Regions from separate parts of the Paenibacillus sp. FSL H8-0122 genome, predicted to be linked through region 2. Evidence: predicted binding sites of a transcription regulator. Region 2 holds the regulator's gene; each other region holds the start of a gene.
The links. Region 2 encodes Rex, which represses fermentation and respiration genes when NADH is low (regulators of the CRP and FNR family bind a similar motif). Its sites were predicted from a motif close to TTGTGAAATATTTCACAA; they were not measured.
Positions count from the first base shown of each region.

Region 1: the regulator Rex is predicted to act here: its motif matches at 4,080-4,097, upstream of NSS64_RS19880 (flavocytochrome c).
Region 3: the regulator Rex is predicted to act here: its motif matches at 4,395-4,412, upstream of pflB (formate C-acetyltransferase).

Region 1 is NZ_JBBOTB010000001.1:4,596,428-4,604,060, reverse strand. Features, by position in the region: gene NSS64_RS19900 (hypothetical protein) at 1-167, opposite strand, end outside; gene NSS64_RS19895 (flavocytochrome c) at 352-1,782, shown strand; gene NSS64_RS19890 (FMN-binding protein) at 1,808-2,167, shown strand; gene dcuS (DcuS/MalK family sensor histidine kinase) at 2,372-3,985, shown strand; gene NSS64_RS19880 (flavocytochrome c) at 4,113-5,672, shown strand; gene NSS64_RS19875 (NAD(P)/FAD-dependent oxidoreductase) at 5,772-7,010, opposite strand; gene NSS64_RS19870 (hypothetical protein) at 7,199-7,432, shown strand; gene NSS64_RS19865 (spore coat protein) at 7,469-7,633, shown strand, end outside.
Region 2 is NZ_JBBOTB010000001.1:1,941,440-1,949,072, forward strand. Features, by position in the region: gene panC (pantoate--beta-alanine ligase) at 1-145, shown strand, start outside; gene panD (aspartate 1-decarboxylase) at 138-521, shown strand; gene NSS64_RS08430 (tetratricopeptide repeat protein) at 636-1,274, shown strand; gene dinG (ATP-dependent DNA helicase DinG) at 1,390-4,251, shown strand; gene NSS64_RS08440 (redox-sensing transcriptional repressor Rex) at 4,408-5,058, shown strand; gene NSS64_RS08445 (amidohydrolase) at 5,048-6,349, shown strand; gene NSS64_RS08450 (cell wall elongation regulator TseB-like domain-containing protein) at 6,379-6,900, shown strand; gene NSS64_RS08455 (aminoglycoside adenylyltransferase domain-containing protein) at 7,175-7,633, shown strand, end outside.
Region 3 is NZ_JBBOTB010000001.1:1,697,386-1,705,018, forward strand. Features, by position in the region: gene NSS64_RS07200 (ABC transporter substrate-binding protein) at 1-791, shown strand, start outside; gene adhE (bifunctional acetaldehyde-CoA/alcohol dehydrogenase) at 1,618-4,239, shown strand; gene pflB (formate C-acetyltransferase) at 4,501-6,762, shown strand; gene pflA (pyruvate formate-lyase-activating protein) at 6,885-7,622, shown strand.

The DNA of each region.
Region 1 (7,633 bases), 2.7 Mb from region 2:
ACAGAAGACAGGCGGGTAATTTCCAGAGCGGCGATATCTTCCAGACGGACGGTTCGGGTAACTACTCTTTTGAATGAAGTATAGCGGCTCGCGGTGTAGCTCATCAGGGAGACACCGGCTGCTGCCAGAACAGCACCGGCCAGCCAATATTTTTCGCTTTTTTCCATAGTTTCTGCTCCTCCTAGTGATACGGTTGTATAAGCTCCAATTATAAATCTATAAACACATTCAAGCAAATTCACTACCTTTATTTACTTTATCATTTCTTTAATTACTAAATATTCTTGTCAGGGCTCCTTCAGGTTATGATGATTGTGAAAATATGCACAATTACAATTGGAGGAGAACAGAATGAACAGAAAGAGATGGGGAAGCCTGCTGGGCAAGGGGCTGCTGCTGGCAAGTCTGGTGGTATTGCCTGCATGTAACAGCACCAAAGGGGAGTCTACGGACATCGTAATTATCGGCGGCGGCGGCGCGGGAATGACTGCTGCCATTGAAGCGCATAATCAGGGAGCCAAGGTGATACTAGTCGAAAAAATGCCTATGCTTGGAGGAAACACCGTCCGTGCGGAAGGCGGATTGAATGCGGCAGGAACACCTTATCAGGAGGCTGCCGGAATCAAGGACAGTCCGGAGCTGCATTTCGAGGATACCATGAAGGGCGGCAAGAACCTTAACAACCCGGATCTGGTCAGAACGCTTACGAACGGCGCGGCGGCTTCGGTGGAGTGGCTGAAGGAGAATGGAGCCGAGCTGTCTGAGGTGGGACGCGCAGGCGGGGCAAGCGTGAACCGGATTCACCGTCCGGCAGGCGGAGAAGCGGCAGGGAATTTCATCGTAGTCGCGCTGAAGAAGAAGCTGGAGGAGTACAAAATTGATGTGCGCCTGCGGACGACTGCCGATGAGATCGTCAAGAATAAGGACGGCGTGGTTACCGGAGTGAAGGTGACGGATAAGGATGGCAAGCAGTACACGATCAGTGCGAATTCCGTTATTCTGGCGGCCGGCGGTTTTGGAGCCAATATGGACATGATCAAGGGGTACCAGCCGAAGCTGGAAGGGTTCTCCACCACTAACCATCCGGGCGCAACCGGCGATGGTACAACGATGGCAGAGAAGATCGGTGCCAAGCTGGTAGACATGAAGGAGATTCAGATTCATCCGACCACCATTCCGAATCAAGGCGTGCTGATCACAGAAGGGGTACGCGGAGACGGTGCAATTCTGGTCAATAGCGAAGGCAAGCGCTTCACGAATGAACTGCTGACCCGCGATGTTGTGTCCCAGAATATTCTGGCCCAGTCCGGCAAAGTAGCTTATCTGATCTTCAATGATGAGCTGCGTGCGAACCTGAAGGCAACCGAGGTTTATTTTGGAATGGATCTGGTCAAAGAAGCGGCAACACCTGAAGAATTGGCGGCACAGATCGGTGTAGACGGCAAAGCACTGGCAGATACACTGAATACGTATAATGGCTTCGTTGCTTCCGGTAAGGATACAGAGTTTGAACGGCCGGATCTTGAGCTGTCTTTTGAAAAGGGTAAGTACTATGCGATTCAGGTAACACCGGGAATTCACCATACCATGGGCGGAGTAGCGATTAACACTCAGGCTCAGGTACTGGATACCAAGGATCAGGTCATTGCCGGGCTGTATGCTGCGGGCGAAGTAACCGGCGGAGTACACGGCGCGAACCGTCTGGGCGGTAATGCACTGGCAGACATCACTACCTTCGGGCGGATTGCAGCGGATGAAGCTGTGAAGGCACTTAAGAAATAGGAACTTTCAGAAGGAGGAATTACTCATGCACAAGTGGACAAAAACCTTGCTGTTCTCTGCCCTCGCGGCTGCAACAGTACTAACGGCGGGCTGCTCTTCAGCTTCCGGCAAGTATGTGGACGGGACATATGATGGTACAGGCAAAGGGGTCAAGAGTGATATTAAAGTGGCGGTAGAGATCAAGGATGAGAAGATCGACGCTATTACCGTAGAGGAGCATAAGGAGACGCAGGCGATGATCGATGCGGCCGTGGAGAATACGATTCCTGAAATTATTGAAAAGCAAACCACAGAAGGCGTAGACGCCCTCTCCGGTGCTTCCGGCTCCAGCGGCGGAATTATTGAAGCGGTGACCCAGGCGCTGGAACAGGCCAAGAAGCAGTAAGTCATCATTCAATTGCTTATAAAAGAGTTGTGGTCATATCACCCGAGCAAGCCCAGCCCTCCTGTCTCCGGCAGAACGGCTGGGCTTGCTGCATAGTTCCATCCCCAGGAAGCGATTCCCGGGAGTAGCTTTACAAATTCAGGTTCAACTAATATAGTTCGAATGGTATAGGAACATGGGACATGAAGGGAGGTCTTCGCACCAGTGGCCAGGAAAAAAAGCTACAGTCTGCGCACAATGATTGCCGTCATGGCGTCTGCCGTTGTCCTGCTGGTATTGCTGATTTTATATTTTATTTTCCGCAATCAGATTATTCCGCAGACCCGGCAGGCACTGGAGGATAAGGCGATTACGATTGCCCGTACCATCGCCCTGATTCCGCTGGTCTCGGAGGGACTCAGTGAAGGCAACAGCAAGGAGATTCAGGACTACACCTCAAGAATCGCCCGCCGTAATGATATTATGTTCGTGGTAGTGACAGATATGAAGGGAATCCGCTATTCCCATCCGGATGCCTCGCTGGTCGGTCTGCCCTTTGCAGGAGGCGGTCAGGAGATATCGCTGCGCGGAGGGGAGAGTATCTCCGAAGGGGCCGGGCCGCTCGGCAGATCCCTGCGCGGCTTCGTGCCGGTCTATAACAACCGGGGGCATCAGGTGGGAGTGGTCATTGCCGGTCTGTCCCTGGAGCGGGTCGAGCGGCTGGTCCTGATGAATGAGTGGACGATTATTGCGATTCTGGTCTCGGGAGCCTTGCTTGGAGCGGGAGGAGCATTCATCCTCGCAGCCCGGATCAAGCGGATGGTGTTCGGGATGGAGCCGGAGGACATCTCCAAGCTGCTCCAGGAACGCAGTGCGATGCTGGAATCCACGCGCGAGGGAATTATTGCCGTAGATCAGGAGGCGCGGATCACCATCCTTAATATGGAGGCGCAGCGGCTTCTGAGGGCAGCGGGGATTGGCGGGAGCGCCATGAACCGGCAGATTGCCGAGTATTGGCCGGAGCTGGGTCTGGAGCGGGTATTGGCTGAGGGAGAAGGAATACAGGACCGGGAGCTGGAGCTGGGAGACAGCTCTCTATTGGTGAACAGCCTTCCTGTCCGTGTTAACGGTAATATTGTTGGCGCGATTGCCACCTTCCGGGATGAGACTGAGCTGGCTGTGCTGGCGGAGAAGCTGTCGGGAGTCTCGGTCTATGCAGAAGCGCTGCGCTCCGGTGCCCATGAGTTCATGAACAAGCTGCACGTGATAATGGGCATGACACATATGGGCCTGTATGATGAGCTGCAGCAATATATTCTGGGGACGGTAAGCAACTACCAGAAGGAGATCGGGGCGATTACGAGACAGATCAAGGACCCGGTGATGGCCGGATTTCTGCTGGGGAAGCTGAGCCGGGCGCGCGAAGCGGGAATCGAGCTGCTGTTGACCGGGGACAGCTATCTGCCGGAGCCGGCCGATCCGCAGGTGATTCATGAGCTGATTACGATTGCCGGCAATCTGCTGGATAATGCTCTGGAGGCGCTGGGGGAGCTCCGCGAGCAACCCGTGAAGCGCGTGGAGCTTGCTTTTCAATATGAAGAAGGGCGGCTGCTATGCGAGGTTAGCGATAACGGTCCGGGAATTCCGGCAGGCCTGAAGGAGAAAATCTTCGTTCAGGGCTACTCCTCCAAGGGTGAACAGCGGGGGATCGGCCTATATCTGGTGAAGAAAAGTGTGGACAAACTCAAGGGCCATCTTGAGCTTGCCGCCGGCTGCGGGCCGGGAGCGCATTTTATCGTGGATGTGCCTTATGAGGTGAAGGAGGAGGAGGGGATGTGAACATTTAAGGTCCATATGCCCGCTTACTTTAGTTACAAAACTCTTTAATAATTTACGGAAGGTTCCACAAACCGCTTCTTTGACGCTATGATAATTGTGAAAATATGCACAAGGGGGCACAACTCACATGAATAAGAGATTAACAGCGGCGCTTATCCTCGTTCTCTCCGTTATGCTTGTTATTGCAGGCTGCGGAAACAACAATGCGGGCAGCAGCAAGAATGAGAGCAAGGGAACAAGCAGCGCGACCACAGAGCCTGCAGCAACGGCTGCACCTAAAGAGACAGCAGAGGCCGTGTCGGGAGCATCCGAAGCGAGCTATACTCCGTACGATCAGTTAAAAGATAAATATGATATCGTCATCGTCGGTGCGGGCGGTGCGGGAATGTCTGCTGCACTGGAAGCCAAAGCGGCCGGCATGAACCCGGTCATTCTGGAGAAGATGCCGGTAGCTGGCGGCAATACTACGAAATCCTCCTCGGGAATGAATGCATCGCAGACCAAGTTCCAGAAGGAGCAGGGCATCGAAGACAGCAACGAACTGTTCTATGAAGAGACCCTTAAGGGCGGACATGATACGAACAATAAGGAGCTGCTGCACTTCTTCGTGGATCAATCCGCAGGGGCCATTGACTGGCTCGATTCCATCGGAATCCGCTTGAACAATATTACGATTACCGGCGGAATGAAGGAGAAGCGTACGCACCGTCCTGAAGACGGCTCGGCAGTGGGACAATATCTTGTAGCAGGCCTCGTCCGCAATGTTCAGGAGCAGGGAATTCCGCTGTTCGTCAATGCGGATGTGAAGGAGCTTACGGTACAGGACGGTAAGGTGAACGGCGTGAAGGTGCTGTTCAACCAGGCCGACGACAAAACGATCAGCGCAGCAGCAGTTATCGTAACCACCGGCGGTTTCGGTGCCAACAAGGAGCTGATCTCCAAAGTCAGACCGGACCTGGAAGGCCTGGTCACCACTAACCAGATTGGCAGCACGGGCGACGGTATCGCCATGATCGAGAAGGTCGGCGGAACTACCGTAGACCTGGATCAGATTCAGGTTCACCCGACCGTACAGCAGGAGAAATCCTACCTGATCGGTGAAGCGGTCCGGGGCGAAGGGGCTATTCTCGTATCTGCTGAGGGCAAGCGCTTCGGCAACGAGATGGACACCCGTGACAAGGTAACAGCTTCAATTAATACGCTTCCTGAGAAATCCGCTTATCTCGTGTTCGATGCCGGAGTGAAATCCCGTGTCAAAGCAGTGGATCAATACATCAAGATGGGTGTGGTCAAGACCGCAGATACCATCGAGGCATTGGCGGATCAGATGAAGGTTCCGGCTGCTGCACTTAAGACTACCGTGGATACTTGGAACGGTGCGGTGAAAAGTAAGTCGGATGCCGAGTTCGGCAGAGCTACCGGTATGGATAATGATCTGTCCGCTGCTCCCTATTATGCCATCCAGATCGGCCCTGGGATTCACTATACGATGGGCGGAGTGGTGATCAACACCAACACAGAAGTCTTGAACAAAGAGGGCAAGGCGATTACCGGCCTGTTCGCGGCAGGAGAAGTGGTTGGCGGGCTGCACGGCGAGAACCGTATCGGCGGCAACTCGGTAGCCGAGATTATTATCTTCGGACGTCAGGCCGGGATCAAGTCGGCTGAATTTGTAAAAGCGCAATAAGCTATTATTTCATATTGTTGTCATGTAAAAGGGATGCCCCGCAGCCGTCACAGACTGTTGCAGGCATCCCTTTTTGATCCTCTTGCCGCACTATACCGTTTAAGCCTCTATAGCCGGGGAGGGCGCAGGCTTCGCCGAACGGGTCAGCGAGAACAGCTCCAGCTCCGGGCGGCTTTTGCCGGACAGTGTATCTGCAAGCAGCTCGGCGGCAATCATGCTGTAGACCGTACCGTTTCCGCCATAGCCTTCAATGAAGTAGCAATGCGGGAACTCCGGGTGCGGTCCCATATAAGGCAGTCCGTCATGGGTGGAGCCGAAGACCGCTCCCCAGGAATATTCGGCCTTGATTCCTTGCAGTTCCGGGAACAGGGCCGTAAGCTCCTCGACCAGACGCTCACACTGGGAGAGGACCCTTACCTCACGCCGCTCCACGCTGGTAAGCTGCTCATCCTTGCCGCCGGCGATAATCCGTCCTTCAGGTGTAGTCCGGAAATACAGATAAGGCCGGGCCGTTTCCCAGAGCAGGCTCTGCTCATGCCATTTTGGAAGATGCGGCAGAGGCTTGGTCATAATAGCATAGGTGTTAATCAGCTCTGCCCCCCGGTCCTTCTTCATCTCCTGGGTCTCATACCCCATAGCAAACACTACCTTCTTGGCGAAGATCCGGCCGTTTGCAGTATGACAGATGACCCCGTCGGCATTGTAATCATAATGAAGGGCTTCGGTCTGCTCATAGACCCGGACTCCGCCGGAGTGCGCTTTATGAATCAGGCTGTGTACGGTGCGCAGCGGATTAGTCTCCGCATCTCCCTTAGCATACAGCGCACCTGGTTTGGAGAAGGCGTAATGGGCACGGATATTCTCCTCCTCCCAGAATTCCGAATCGAAGCCGTGCTTGATCAGATTCTCATTCTCCAGCTTCAGCATAGCTACATCTTCCGGCGTACTGGCATATAGCAGACTGCTGCGCTCAATAATCTGCGGATCGATGTCCAGCTTGCCGGGCAGGGCAAGAATCGCACGCATGGCCTGCTGGCACAGCTTGTAGAACAACACGCCATTCTCTTCCCCAAAAGTATTCATGCAAGCTGTCAGCGACTTGTCATTGGCGATCTGCAGCAGTCCCGTATTGGCGTGGGAGCTTCCGGTGCCGATGGTTCTTTTATCGATGAGGACAGTATCTGCTCCGCTAAGAGACATGCGGTACGACATCATTGCTCCGCCCATCCCGCCGCCTACAATGAGACAGTCGCAGGTTATATCTTCCTCAAGCACCGGATATGCCGGAGGCTCAGGCAGTGTGTGTTCCCAGGGCAGTTGCCCGCTGACGAGTTTCATAGATCTGTTCGCTCCTTTATGTCATTCAGAGTAGTATTATTTGCACTATTGAAGAGTCTCATGCGTCAAGACCTTAAGGATTATTCATCAAGTGTGAGCTTGCTTAATGTACCTTCCGGCACATAAACAGCCTTTCCCGGAAGCATACTAAGGAACGCTTGAACAACCAGAAGGAGGGAATACCGAACATGCAATCTAACCAAATGCAGGCACTAAGCGGAAAAGAATTGGAGTATATCGCCGATTCTATTTCCAATGAGGATTTGCTGATTAAGCAGCTCGCGGCTACAGCCGGAACCACTCAGAACTCGGCCGTGCAGGGGATCTGCATCCAGCAGATTCAGAGTCATACCCATCATATGGATATGCTGGTCCAGCTGCTCCATCAGCATCAGCAGTACGCACCATCGCAGCCGCAATAACAGGGATAACCCACAAATTCTAAAGGAGGTTTTACTGTGTACGCACAGAATGGAACGCCGTTTATGGCGGATGAAGATTTACTCTACACGATTTTGGCCGATCTGAAGCGGACAGTCCGCGAGTACACCACAGCAGCAACAGAATCGAACTGTCCCGCTGTAAGACGGGTATTCAATGATTTGACCATGGATACCCTCAGA
Region 2 (7,633 bases):
CCCTGATCTGGAAGAGCTGGAAGGCGGCAGCAGGCTGACGGATGCGGGCGGAGAGGTTATAATGGCTCTGGCCGTGAAGTTCGGCAGAACCCGTCTGATTGATAATAATGTATTTATTCCTAAGGAGGCACACGCTCTTGTTTAGACATATGATGAAATCCAAAATCCACCGGGCAACGGTCACTGAAGCCAATCTCAATTATGTGGGCAGCATTACCATTGATGAAGATCTGATGGAAGCTGCAGACCTGCTGGAGAACGAGAAGGTGCAGATCGTGGATAATAATAACGGTTCCCGTCTGGAGACTTATGTCATTCCGGGTCCGCGCGGCAGCGGCGTCATTTGTCTGAACGGGGCGGCGGCGCGTCTGGTACAGCCTGGCGATACAGTGATTATTATATCCTACGCTGTCATGTCCTCCGAGGAGCTGGCGGCGCACAAGCCGACTGTAGTGTTCGTTGATGCGGGCAACAAGCCGGTGAAGCTGGCGGATCATGAGATTCACGCGACGATTGCCTGAATTCTGAGCTTTGAGCCATGTAATCAATGGCAGGGATGAAGACCCCTGTACTTGCTGATAATGAAGTAAGGCAAGCTTAAGCTGACTTCATTATCAGTAAGGGTGGGATGTCCGGTGTTTCAACATTTATTTGCTGAGATGAACAAGATGCTCCAGGAGATCAAAGCCGACTATCCTACTGCGGAGGGTGCCCGCCGAAGCGATCTTTTATCCAAGTATAATATGCTCCACCGAATCAGTGATAATGTAATGGACGAATGGCTGGTCTTCGCCGAGAAGCTGAGCGAGTTCCGGGAACAGGCGGATTTTCAGGCTCCGCCAGACGAGCTGCCGGAAGAGGAAGCGCCCGAGCTTGGGATGGATGCTTTTGTCAGAGGCCAGGGCTATTACAAGCTGCTGATGTACCGCAAATGCATTGAACAGTTCAGGGAGGTTACGGCACAGTATCCGGACAGCCTCGCTGCCCGCCTGTATCTGGCCATGGCTTATCTGCAGGAGGGAGAAGGCGATACCGCCTGGGGACATCTGAATCACATGCTGGGCCTGATCCGTGAGGAGAAGCTGAAGGCGATGATCTATAATGCGCTGGGCTGTATCCGGGCTTCCCAGGAACGCTTCAATGAGGCCAGTGAGCTATTCAGCCTGTCGCTGCTGCATGACCCGGATCTGCCGGAGCCGAATGTGAATCTGGAGGTATGCCGCAGGCGGGGCGGGAAGCTGGAGTTTGGCCATCAGCTGGTTTCGCTTTTATAATTTATCCTCGGTTTCTTTAGGCGATGCGCCCCGTTTCCCGGGGTGTGCATCGCCTTTTTTCGTAACTTCTGTTATGCTGATAAAGAGTCTCAAGTGAAAGGGAATAGAACTTATAATGAAATTTGCCGTGCTTGATTTTGAAACTACGGGAACCCAATCTGTGGGAGAGATCATCCAGGTTGGCCTTGCCATTATAGAAGAAGACGGGACGATCTCCCGGGTGTATGGTTCCTATGTCAAGCCCGGAGCGCCAATTCCTCCTTTTATTACGGGCCTGACCGGAATTACAGACAGCGATGTACAGGATGCGCCGGAGCTCGATGAGATGATGATGGAGCTGGTGCCGCTGCTGGATGATGTCGTCCTCGTCGGACACAATGTCGCGTTTGATTTTCATTTTTTGCAGAATGCGCTGGACCGCTGCGGCTATCTGCCGTTTCAGGGGCGGATTCTGGATACGATCGATTTTCTCAAAATATGCTTTCCCTCGCTGAGCACCTATCAGCTTGGCGCGGTAAGCAGCCACTTCGGCATTACGCATGACCGACCCCATCAGGCGGACAGTGATGCGCTTGCCACGGCTATTGTGCTGCTCAAATGTCTGGAAGAGCTGCAGAGTCTGCCGCTCTTGACGATTCAGCGGCTGAATGAGCTGTTCGCGGACGAAGACAGTGATTTGGCCTGGTATTTCGACGGTCTGCTGCGGGAGCGGGAGATGGAGACCTTTCAGCCGGAAGGTGAGCTGAGCTTCTACCGCCAGCTTGCGCTGGCTGTGGGGGACTGGGCAGAGCTGGCTGTGCCACGGGAGGAAGGAAGCGTCAATCCGCTGGAGAATATTACCTTTGAAGAATATATGGATGAGGTAACCAAGCGGCTGAAGGCTGTTCTTCCCCAGTATGAGAGCCGGGAAGCCCAGGAGCTGATGATCCATGAGGTCATTACAGCGCTTGAGCAGGACAAGCATCTGCTGATTGAAGCGGGAACAGGCACCGGCAAATCGCTGGGTTATCTGCTTCCGGCCATCTACCATAGTGTGAAAAGTGATCAGAAGGTGATGGTCAGCACTCATACCATTAACCTTCAGGACCAGCTGCGGGAGCGGGATATCCCGCTCTTAACCAGTGTTGTGCCGTTCCCGTTCAAGGCCTCCATCTTTAAGGGAAGAGGGCACTATTTGTGTCTGCGCAAATTCGAACATAGAATGAACAAAAAGGACTTTACGAGTCCAAGGGAAGAAGCGCTCACCGCTGCGCAAATGCTCGTCTGGCTAACCCAGACGACGACCGGCGATGATGAGGAGCTTAACTTAAGCGGGCGGGGCGGCGATTTCTGGGAGACTGTAGCCAGTGATACCGACTCCTGCCTGGGACGCGCCTGTCCCTGGTTCCGCAAATGCTATTACCACCGGGCCAAGCATGAAGCCGGGATCTCCGATGTGGTGGTCACCAATCACTCCAAGCTGTTCGCAGATGTCAAAGCCGGGCATCAGCTTCTTCCGGCGTACGACCATCTTGTGATTGATGAAGCCCATCATCTGGAGGATATTGCCGGCAAGCATCTTGGCATGCAGATGAAATATTTCACATTCGCCCATACCCTCACCCGTCTCTATAAGGATAGCCGGAGCGGGCAGCTGCCTGCCCTCCGCCAGAGTCTGCAGTCTTCGGGCAGTGAGCAGGCTTCCGAATGGAGCGGCGTGATCGACCGGATCTATCCAGATCTGCTGACGGTGAAGGAGTCCTGGGATGCGCTTAGTGACCGGCTCTTCAGCCTGCTGCCCGAGCGCAGCGATGCCGGGGCCGGTGAAGCAGGCCAGCTGGTGGCACGCCTGCAGCCGGGCAAGAAGCCGAAGGATTGGGAGGAGCTGGCTGCCCTTGAGAATACACTGAACCTCAGTCTGAGCGATATCATCCGCAAGGGCGACAAAATGCTCAGTGAGATGCGTGACACGGACAGCCAATCCTCCTCAGACAGCCTTGTGACCGATATCGGCGGGTTATTCAAAGATCTGGCATCCATTAGAGAGCAGATCCGCTTCTTCATGAGCCTGAATGATGAGAATATCGTGTATTGGCTGGAGGGAAGCGGTAATTATAAGGGTAAGTCGCTGCAAATGTATGCTGTTCCCGTAGATGTCAGCACCCAGCTTAGGGAGCTGTTCTTCGATAAGAAGAAGAGCATTATCCTGACCTCGGCCACCTTATCCGTGGATAAATCCTTCCAGTTCATGATCGATAACCTGGGTCTTGGCGAGGCTGCCGAGCAGCGGCGTCTGATGACTGCACTGCTTCCATCACCATTCAAGTATCGTGAGCAGGCGCTCCTGGTCATTCCCCGGGACTTCCCGAGCGTCAAGGGAAGTATAGGGGATGCCCGCTTTGTGGACACCCTCGTGCACTCCCTTGCCGAGACAGCTGTAACAACACGGGGGCGGATGCTGGTGCTGTTCACCTCCTACAAGATGTTGCGCCAGGTCTATGAGCCGCTGAAGGAGGCGCTTGCCTCACAGGATATTGCGGTGCTGGGACAAGGCGTGGAAGGCGGCAGCCGGAGCAAGCTGATCCGCCGCTTCCAGGATAGCCCGGCTTCGGTCTTGCTGGGTACCAGCAGCTTCTGGGAAGGGGTGGATATCCCGGGAGAAGCATTGACCTGCCTGGCGATTGTCAGACTGCCGTTCCAGCCGCCGAATCACCCGCTGGCAGAAGCGAAGTCGGAGCTGCTTCAGGCACAGAAGAAGAATCCGTTCATGAAGCTGTCCGTGCCGCAGGCCGTCATCCGCTTCAAGCAGGGCTTCGGGCGGCTGGTCCGCACGGCGCAGGACCGGGGCATCGTAATTGTGTACGATACCAGAGTCATTGAATCGCATTACGGAAAGTACTTCCTGTACTCGCTCCCCGGTCCCAAGATGGAGCATATGCTCACCGAGCAGATGGTCCCGAGAATTGCCGAATGGCTGGATGACGGCGGGGTTTCCTAATTCATCTGCTATTGCTATTATTAATAAGTCATGATTAACCTGAAGATCCGTTCCCGCCTGCCCTGCCACTCCGGCAGGCGGCGGGGCACGGTTGCTATAATCGGCATTACATGAAGCGAATTTGTGATGTTACATCAACTTGAAGGAGGAGAATACATGAAATCGGATAAAATATCGGAGGCCGTCGTGCGCAGGCTCCCAGTGTACCTGCGTTTCCTGAACGATCTCCAAAAACGTGAAATCTCCACAGTCTCTTCTCAGGAGCTGGGCCAGAAGCTTGATCTGAATCCCGCCCAGATCCGCAAGGATTTGGCTTATTTCGGTGATTTTGGCAGAAAAGGCATCGGCTATGATGTATCTTATCTGATTGAGAAGATCCGCCATATCCTGAAGCTTGACCAGCAAATTAATGTTGCACTGGTTGGAGCCGGTAATCTCGGTCATGCCTTGTCTAACTACAACGCTTACTTAAAGGATACGATGAAGATTACTGCCATCTTCGATGCCTATCCGCCGAAGGTAGGCCAGCAGATCAACTCGCTGGTTGTGCAGCCGATGGAGGAGCTAAGCAGTACAATCCGCTCGCAGGGCATCCGGATCGGGATTATTACCGTGCCCGACAGCGAAGCCCAGAACGTAGCTGATATTCTTGTCGATTCCGGTATCGAGGCGATTCTGAACTTTGCACCGGTTATTCTCAAGACGCCTGCCAATATCCGGATTCATGCCGCAGATTTCACCACAGATCTGCAGAGCTTGGCTTATTATTTGCATGATGGAAAGGATGAGGCTGAAGATGAGCAGTAAGATCACGATAATCAAGAATGGGCACTTCCTGGTTCCGGGCAGTGACAAGCCGGTTCTGAGCGGGTACATGACCCTGGAGAATGATTTGATTACTTACATAGGTGAAGCTGAGCCGGCAGTGGAGGATGGCGCACAGGTCGTAGACGGCAGCCGTCTGCTGTTCATGCCTGGTCTGGTCAATACCCATGGTCATACTGCAATGTCACTGCTGCGCGGATACGGCGACGATATGGTGCTTCAGTCTTGGCTGCAGGAGAAGATGTGGCCGATGGAAGAGAAATTCACTGGTGATGATGTATATTGGGGAACCTCGTTGTCCGTGCTGGAGATGCTGAAGGGCGGCACAACCACCTTCCTCGATATGTATGATCATATGGACCGGGTAGCGGAAGTGACCGAGCAGTCCGGTATTCGTGCGGTGTTGATGCGCGGCGTAATTGGGCTATGCCCGGAAGAGGTACAGCAATCCAAGCTCGCTGAGGCGATTGCTTTTGCCCGTAACTGGCACGGCAAGGCTGATGGCAGAATTACGACCATGCTCTCGCCGCACGCCCCGTACACCTGTCCTCCAGAGTTTTTCATGAAGTTTGTGCAGGCTGCCCATGATCTGGACTTGCCAATGCACACCCATATGTCCGAGACGCGCCATGAAGTGGAGCAGAACGTGGCCGACTATGGCCTGCGTCCGGTCGCACATCTGGAGAAGCTCGGGATGTTCACCCGTCCTTCGCTCATTGCCCACGGGGTTCATCTGAACGATGAAGAGATCGGGATTCTGGCCCGCCATAACGTTGGCGTGTCGCATAACCCCGGCAGTAACCTGAAGCTGGCCAGCGGGGTTGCGCGTGTTCCTGAACTGCTGAGAGCCGGGATTAAGGTCTCCCTGGGTACAGACGGCGCGGCAAGCAACAATAATCTGGATATGTTCGAAGAGATGAGGCTGGCGGCTCTGATTCACAAGGGCGTAAGCGGTGATCCCACAGCGGTACCGGCTCCTGAGGCGCTTCTGATGGCTACGGAGTATGGGGCGCAGTCTATTTTCCTAAGCGGGGTAGGCCGGCTTGCCGCAGGAATGAAGGCCGACTTCATCGCACTTGATATTGACCAGCCGCATCTGCTGCCGCATACCGATCTGCTCTCCCATGCCGTATATTCGGCAAGTGCCAAGGATGTGGAGCATGTATGGGTGAACGGCCGGCAGGTTGTGAAGCATGGACAATGCCTGACACTTGATGAGGAAGCCATCCGCCGCAAAGCACAGGAGACGTTCGAGAGCCTGCTTAAACGGTAATTCAGGGAAACGGGAAAGGAAGCAGCGTGGTGAAGAAGAAGAGGAGAAGATGGATCTGGCTGGGGATTACCGTGGTGCTGCTCCTTCTGTTCGGACTAAGCCAGTTCTATGCCTACATTATGAAGGACCAGTGGAACGAGCGGAGTGAGGCCAAGGAGCTGGCCCGGGCGCGTGCCGGACTAACAGAGGTTACCAAGGCCCAGAAATCTGTCTGGAATGAGAATGAGATCTACTGGGTGCTGACCGGTAAAAATGAAGCAGGGACCGATCTGATGGTGTGGGTCCGTTTCACCTTGGAGGGCAAGCCTGCCGGAGGCGACAACGACCTGTATGCAGAGGAACTGAGCAATGGCACCTCAGAAGAGAAAATGCGTGGAATCATAGCCGCTCAGCTGCCGGACATTACGATTGAACGGCTGCTGCCCGGTGTATACAACGGGGAATATGCCTGGCAGCTATTTTACAAAAAAGACGGGCGATTCTATTACAGCTTCTACCGCTTCAAGGATGGCAGCGCCATCGGTGAGGGGTACAGTCTGCCGAACCGTTAAGCTAAGCGCTCAGCGGAAGAATACATGCGGGGGAACAGTTTATCTGTTCTCCCGTTTTTTTAACAGATAAATTTATATGTTTTGGGGTCCCCGCAAAGTACCTGAGTCAACACCTACGCTAAAGCCCCACTTTGTGGGGTTATTTTATTATTTTGACGGTGAGGGATGAAGGAAATCGGTACCCCTTCACTTCTGAGATATATCAATTGATATATTAAAAGTAATCCCTAATCTGCTATCAATAACTTGCATGTTGAATGTAACAAGGAGGTTGATGAAATTGGAAATATTGGCATATTTGTATCAGGCGGTGGATCTGTTCAAGGAGGAGCTGGGGGAGAATCTGTCGGGAATTTACGTGCATGGCTCACTGGCGATGGGCTGTTTTCACCCCGATACCAGCGATATCGATCTGCTGATCGTCGTACATGACAAGCTGCCCGCAGAGGTCAGTCATAGACTTGCCAGGCGTATTGTAGCTTATCATGACAGTCTGCCGAATAAGCGCGGAATTGAACTATCTATCGTCCTTAAGACATACCTGCGCAATTTTGTGTATCCTACGCCTTTTGAATTTCACTTTTCGGAAGCACATGTAGAGCGGTACAGAGCTGATGAGAATTATCTGTGCGGCGGCTTTGAGGATGCTGATCTGGCGGCGCATTTTACAGTAGTCTACCATCGCGGGTTTATCTTGTACGGGGAGCCGATCCGCGAGGCCTTTGCGCCGCTA
Region 3 (7,633 bases), 240 kb from region 2:
TGGGCAAGGGCAACGAAGCAGGCTGGAATTGGACCAACTTCCTGTTTGAAGCAGGCGGGGAGATTCAGAAGATTGAAGGCGGCAAGGTAGTGGCAACCTTCAATTCCGAAGCCGGGATCAAAGCGCTGGACTTCTATAAGAAGCTGAGATGGGAAGCTGGGGCCGTTCCCCAGGATTGGGCGCTCGGCTGGGGCGATGCGGTAGGTGCCTTCCAGCAGGGGCGCACCGCGATGGTGATGGCCGGATCTGACGGTGTCATTGAACAGGCGCTTAATCAGGGCGGGTTCAAGCCTGAGGATGTGCTGACCTATCCAATGCCTGCGGCTGAGAAAGGCGGCAAGCATACCGGTGTTCTCGGCGGCGACTATCTGGTCATCAACCCTAACGCCAGCAAGGATGAGCAGGAGATGGCCTTCCGTTATATTACCTTCGACTATTTCTCGGATAAAGGCCTGGAAGCGCTCGATGCCATTCTGCAGCAGCGCAAGGCAGACGGCAAATACTTCATTCCGCCGCTTCTTGATTACTATGCCGCTGATTCCGAGTTCGGCAAGAAAACCAAAGCAGTGTATGACAAATACTCTGATATCGTATATCAATACAATACAGATATTATGGCTCTGCTCGACGGCAAACCTGAGGCGCAGTACAATACCCAGGACTACTATGCAACCATGTCCAATGTCATCCAGGAGCTGTTTGCCAAGGAAGGCACGGACTCCAAGGCCCAGCTTGATGCAGCCGCCGCAACTGTACAGAAGAAATTCTTCGATACCATTAAGGTGGAGTAGCCTGGGATGTCTCTTTCTAGACTTGGGGGAAGAGATGAATAAGGGGGGACAGCGGAGATGCTGTCTCCTTTTTTTCCTTTCAGGAAATTATGCCAGTAACCTTTTAAGAGGAATCCTGCCAAAAGTGCAACATTAATGCCCCAAAGAAGCGTTCTATGCTGAAATCCTGCACGAACTGCAACAAATTCAGCGCTAACGTGCTCTAAACACCGGAATTTGTGCAAATAATGCAACATTGTACTTGCAACCCGTAAAAGGTATATAGAAATCCTGCAAAAACTGCAACATTACTGCTCCTTACTGCTCCTTCAAAGCGGCCGGTGAGAGATGCATTAGCATTGTTCACCCGCAGGGTAATTTTGTTCAAAGATAAGAATTTATGTGCTTCGCGCTATACAGCATCCTGATCATTCTCGCTGAAACGGTACCACCCTTTAAAAGGACGACAAAGCCGTCTCCACTTCTAAGCAGAGATTTATATTTATATTCACCCTCAGAGTAAGTCTATAGAAGAGCAATGGATGAACCGAGGTGACTTCTTGGCATAGATGAACAGAATTCCTGAGGCTCACCCGGCATAGCAAGGCAAAGTGGGCCATCAACACTGTAGTCTGTCGTATTGCGTTCGCAGAATAGACAAATATCAATTAAATATTACATATAATATGGAAAAAACGCTAGTATATGATCGAATGAAAGCGCTTTGAAAACAACTCAAAAAAAACTTTAAACTTTGTGAAAGATTTCACTATACAAGGTGAAAAGGATGTGCTAAGATAAATGTATAGAAAGAAACAACCTAAAAATTGACAGGAGGACGAGGGAGATGGCAGTTAAAAACGAAGTCGCCGCCCAAGTGAAACAAACCACCGCTGAAGAGTACATTCAGGTTTTGGTGGATAAAGCAAAGAAAGCCCACGAAGCGTTCATGGGCCTGGATCAAGAGCAGACAAACACAATCGTTCATGCAATGGCGCTGGCCGGACTCGACAAGCATATGTACCTGGCAAAACTGGCTGTTGAAGAAACAGGACGCGGAGTATACGAAGACAAAATTACAAAGAACATCTTCTCCACTGAATATATCTGGCACGGTATTAAGTACGACAAGACTGTAGGCGTTATTGAGGATAACGCTTATGACAGCTTCCAGAAGATTGCCGAACCAGTCGGAATCATTATGGGTATCACACCGGTAACCAATCCAACATCCACCACGATGTTTAAGGCTTTGATTTCCGCTAAGACACGTAACCCTATTATATTCGGTTTCCACCCGTCAGCGCAAGAGTGCAGTGCGGCAGCAGCCAAAATTCTGCATGATGCAGGCGTAGCAGCAGGCGCACCTGAGAACTTCATCCAATGGATTGAGCTTCCTACGATGGACAAAACAAACGCACTGATGAACAATCCGGACGTTGCACTGATTCTGGCAACCGGCGGATCGGCAATGGTCAAGGCAGCTTACAGCTGCGGCAAACCGGCACTCGGCGTAGGTCCTGGTAACGTGCCTGCCTTCATTGAGAAGAGTGCTGATATTGATCAGGCTGTAACAGACCTTATCCTGTCGAAGACTTTTGATAATGGTATGATCTGTGCTTCCGAGCAGGCAGTTATCATTGAAGAAGCTATCTTCGATCAAGTGAAGAAGAAAATGATTGCAAACGGCTGTTACTTTGTGAACAAAGAAGAAGCAGCTAAGCTGACCAGCGGCGCAATGAATGTAGAGAAATGTGCGGTTAACCCGGCTATCGTTGGCCAATCCGCTGTGAAGATCGCTGAAATGTGCGGTATTCAGGTTCCTGCCGGAACGAAGATCCTGGTAGCTGAGCTTGAAGGTGTAGGTACTAAATATCCATTGTCCGCTGAGAAGCTGAGCCCGGTTCTGGCTTGCTACAAAGTGAAGAATGCTGACCAGGGTATCGAACGCGCAGCTCAAATCGTTGAATTTGGCGGCATGGGCCACAGCTCGGCTATCCATTCCAACAACGAAGAAGTAATCATGAAGTTCTCCAACCGTCTGCAGACCGGACGTATTCTCGTCAACTCGCCATCCACACACGGCGCAATCGGCGATATTTACAACACTAATATCCCTTCATTGACACTGGGCTGCGGATCTTACGGACGCAACTCGGTATCGCAGAACGTGACTGCCATCAATCTGATCAACGTGAAAAGGGTGAACCGTCGTACCGTGAATATGCAATGGTTTAAAGTACCTGACAAGATTTACTTCGAAAAGGGAGCCACTCAGTATCTGGCTAAAATGCCTGACATTACACGTGTAGCCATTATCACTGACCCTATGATGGTGAAACTGGGATATGTTGAAAGAGTGGAGCACTATCTGCGTCAACGTCAGACTCCTGTAGCCATTGAAGTGTTCTCGGAAGTTGAACCGGATCCATCGACAACTACTGTAGAAAAAGGCGCGGCAATGATGAACAGATTCCAGCCGGACTGCATTATCGCACTCGGCGGCGGTTCCCCAATGGATGCTGCCAAGGGCATGTGGCTGTTCTACGAACATCCGGATGCTGACTTCAACGGTCTGAAGCAGAAGTTCATGGATATCCGCAAACGGGTATACAAATTCCCTAAGCTCGGCAACAAAGCGAAATTCGTTGCGATTCCTACAACTTCCGGTACAGGTTCCGAAGTAACCTCGTTCGCAGTTATCACAGATAAGACTACGGGTAATAATACTAAATATCCGCTGGCCGACTATGAGCTGACTCCAGACGTAGCTATTATCGATCCTGAGTTTGTATACAGCTTGCCAAGAACTGCAGTTGCCGATACAGGGATGGACGTATTGACACATGCAATCGAAGCTTATGTATCCGTAATGGCCAGTGACTATACCGATGGTCTGGCAATCAAAGCCATTCAACTGGTATTCCAGTGGCTGGAGAAATCCGCACTGCAAGGCGACAAGCTGGCCCGTGAGAAAATGCACAACGCTTCGACACTTGCCGGTATGGCCTTTGCTAATGCATTCCTGGGGATTAACCACAGCTTGGCGCACAAATGGGGCGGACAGTATCACACCGCACATGGCCGCACTAATGCGATCCTGATGCCGCATGTTATTCGCTACAATGCCAAGAAGCCTACGAAGTTCGCTTCGTTCCCTAAATATTCGCACTTTGTAGCAGACGAACGGTATGCTGAAATCGCCCGTATTCTGGGATTGCCGGCACGCACTACCGAAGAAGGCGTAACAAGCCTGATCAATGCGATCCGCGACATGAACAAAAAACTCGGCATCGAAGAATCCTTCTCGGCGCTTGGTTTCGATCCTAAGGACTTCGAATCCCGTGTAGACTATCTGGCTGACCGTGCATTTGAAGACCAATGTACAACTGCCAACCCTAAAATGCCGCTGGTATCCGAGCTTGCTGATGTATACCGCAACGCATTCTACGGCAAATTCGATAACTAATTAACGGTTGCCTGGCAAAGAATAAGGTTAAAGGTTAATATGGGACTGGATGGAAGTGACAAATATCACCGAAAGAGTGATATTTGTCACAGTCCTTTTTCAGAAAATAAACTAAAATGTTTATATAGACAACGATCCCTGATATAAAGATGTGATTGTGAATTTTATAACAACTGTCAGCTACGGGATCACGAGACACGGGATTAACCTTCAAGCCCGCGATCTCTACAAATATACTAAATATAAATGGAGGGATTTAGCATGTCGGTGATTGAAAAAGAAGTACAAGAGGTTAAGTCTGGCTGGAGAAATTTCACAAAGGGTACATGGTCCAAGAAAGTTGACGTTAATAACTTTATTGCCAAGAACATCAAGCCTTATGAAGGAACTGAAGATTTCCTTGTAGGTCCTACCAGCAACACAACTGAACTGTGGAAGATTATCTCCCAGCTGAGTAAGGAAGAAAGAGAAAGAGGCGGCGTATGGGACGTTTCCCTCGATACTGTCTCCACTATCACTTCCCATGCTCCTGGTTACATTGACAAGGACAAGGAACAGATTGTCGGCGTTCAGACTGATGCGCCTTTCAGACGTTCCATCCAACCGTTCGGCGGTATCAAGATGATGATCGATGCTACTAAGGCTTACGGCTTCGAGCTTCCGCAGAATATCGTTGACATGTTCACGAACATCCGCAAAACGCATAACCAGGGCGTATTTGATGCATACACACCAGATATGAGAGCTGTGCGTAAATCCGGCGTAATCACAGGCCTTCCTGATGCTTATGGCCGCGGACGTATCATCGGCGACTATCGCCGTATTGCTCTGTATGGTATTGATTTCCTGATTAAAGACAAGAAGCAGCAACTGGCTGAGCTTGAAGTAGACTCTATGACAGAAGATGTTATCCGTCTGCGTGAAGAGCTGTCCGAGCAAATGCGTGCTCTGGGCGAACTGAAACAAATGGCCGCAGCTCATGGCATGGATATTTCCAAGCCGGCAATGAACTTCAAAGAAGCTACACAATGGGTATACTTCGGATATCTGGCAGCTGTTAAAGAACAGAATGGTGCGGCAATGTCTCTGGGACGCGTATCTTCCTTCCTTGATATCTATGTTCAACGTGACATTGAAGAAGGTACTCTGACTGAAGAGCAAGCTCAAGAAATCGTTGACCATTTCGTAATGAAGCTGCGTATCGTGAAGTTCCTGCGTACGCCTGACTATAACGACCTGTTCTCTGGCGACCCTACTTGGGTAACAGAATCCATCGGTGGTATGGCTGAAGACGGCACAACCCGCGTAACCAAGAATAGCTTCCGCTTCCTGCATACCCTGTACAATCTGGGACCGGCTCCAGAACCGAACCTGACTGTACTGTGGTCCGAGAAGCTGCCTGAAGGCTTCAAGAAATATTGTGCCAAGGTATCTATTGAGACCAGCGCTATCCAATATGAGAACGATGATGTAATGCGTCCATACTGGGGTGAAGATTATGCGATTGCCTGCTGCGTATCCCCAATGCGTATCGGTAAGCAAATGCAGTTCTTCGGTGCCCGTGCCAACCTGGCTAAGGCTCTGCTGTATGCGATCAATGGCGGTAAAGATGAGAAATCCGGTGCTCAGGTAGGTCCTGAATATCCTGCGATCACTTCTGAATACCTGGATTATGATGAAGTAATGAAACGCTTCAAACCAATGATGGAATGGCTGGCTAAGACTTATGTCAATACGCTGAACATCATTCACTATATGCATGACAAATATTCCTACGAACGTATCGAAATGGCGCTGCATGACCGCGACATTCTGCGTACTATGGCTTGCGGTATTGCCGGACTGTCCGTTGCTGCTGACTCCCTGAGCGCAATCAAATACGCTAAGGTTAAGCCAATCCGCAACGAAGAAGGCATTGCTATCGACTTTGAAACTGAGGGTGAATTCCCTTGCTACGGTAACAACGACGACGCTGTTGATGGCATTGCTGTTGAACTGGTTGAAACCTTCATGTCGATGATCCGCAAAAACAAAACGTATCGTGATGCTGTGCCGACTCAATCGGTACTGACTATCACTTCAAACGTTGTATATGGTAAAAAGACTGGTACTACTCCTGACGGACGTAAAAAAGGCGAACCTTTCGCTCCTGGTGCTAACCCAATGCACGGACGCGACAAGAAGGGCGCACTGGCATCCCTGAACTCTGTTGCCAAACTTCCTTACTCCGATGCACAGGATGGTATCTCGAATACCTTCTCCATCGTTCCTAAGGCGCTGGGTAAAGACGAAGATTCCCGTAAGTCCAACCTGGTCTTCATGATGGACGGATATTTCCACAATAACGCTCAGCACTTGAACGTTAACGTATTTAACCGTGAACAGCTGCTCGACGCTATGGATCACCCTGAGAACTATCCACAGTTGACCATTCGCGTATCCGGCTATGCTGTTAACTTCATCAAGCTGACCCGTGAACAACAGATGGATGTTATCAACCGTACATTCCACGATTCCATGTAAGAAGCATTCTTGTTCTATAAGAACTGAAATCAATCAAAGAGCTGCCGCCCTTGCAAGAGGGCGGTACACTCTTGTCTGAAAGTGGTTAAAATTTTAAGTTTTTTTCGAAAGGATGACATCTCATGCTTAAAGGACATATCCACTCTTTGGAGACGTTTGGAACGGTGGATGGCCCGGGTATCCGCTTCGTGCTTTTTATGCAGGGCTGCCTGCTCAAGTGTCAGTATTGCCACAACCCGGATACATGGGAATTGAATGAAGGCAAGGAAATGACCGTCGAGCAAGTGCTGGCGGAAATTGAGCCTTACCTGAATTATTATAAAACGTCCGGTGGCGGTCTGACCGTATCCGGCGGTGAACCAACCCTCCAGGCGCATTTCGTGAAGCAGCTGTTCACCGAGGTGAAGAAACGCTGGAATCTGCATACCACGCTTGATACCAACGGCTATAATGATGGATCGAAAATCAGCGATCTGCTGGATGTTACTGACTTGGTGCTCTTGGATCTGAAGCATATTGATGATGAAGCGCATATCAAGCTGACCGGCAAATCCAATGACCGTACCTTGAAGCTGGCCCGCTGGTTATCTGATAATAACCGTAAAATGTGGATTCGCCATGTCTATGTTCCCGGCATTCACAACAAGGAAGAGGATTTACAGAATCTTGGACGGTTCATTGGCACTTTAAATGGAGTAGAGAAGTTCGAAATCCTGCCTTATCACGTAATGGGGATCTACAAATGGAAAGAACTCGGCCGTCCCTATGAGCTTGAAGGGGTGGAGTCACCTTCGGATGAAGAAGTGCAGCGTGCGTACCGGCTGATCGAAGAGGGCCGTAAAGAGTCTGCATTGGTCTAATTGCATATAAT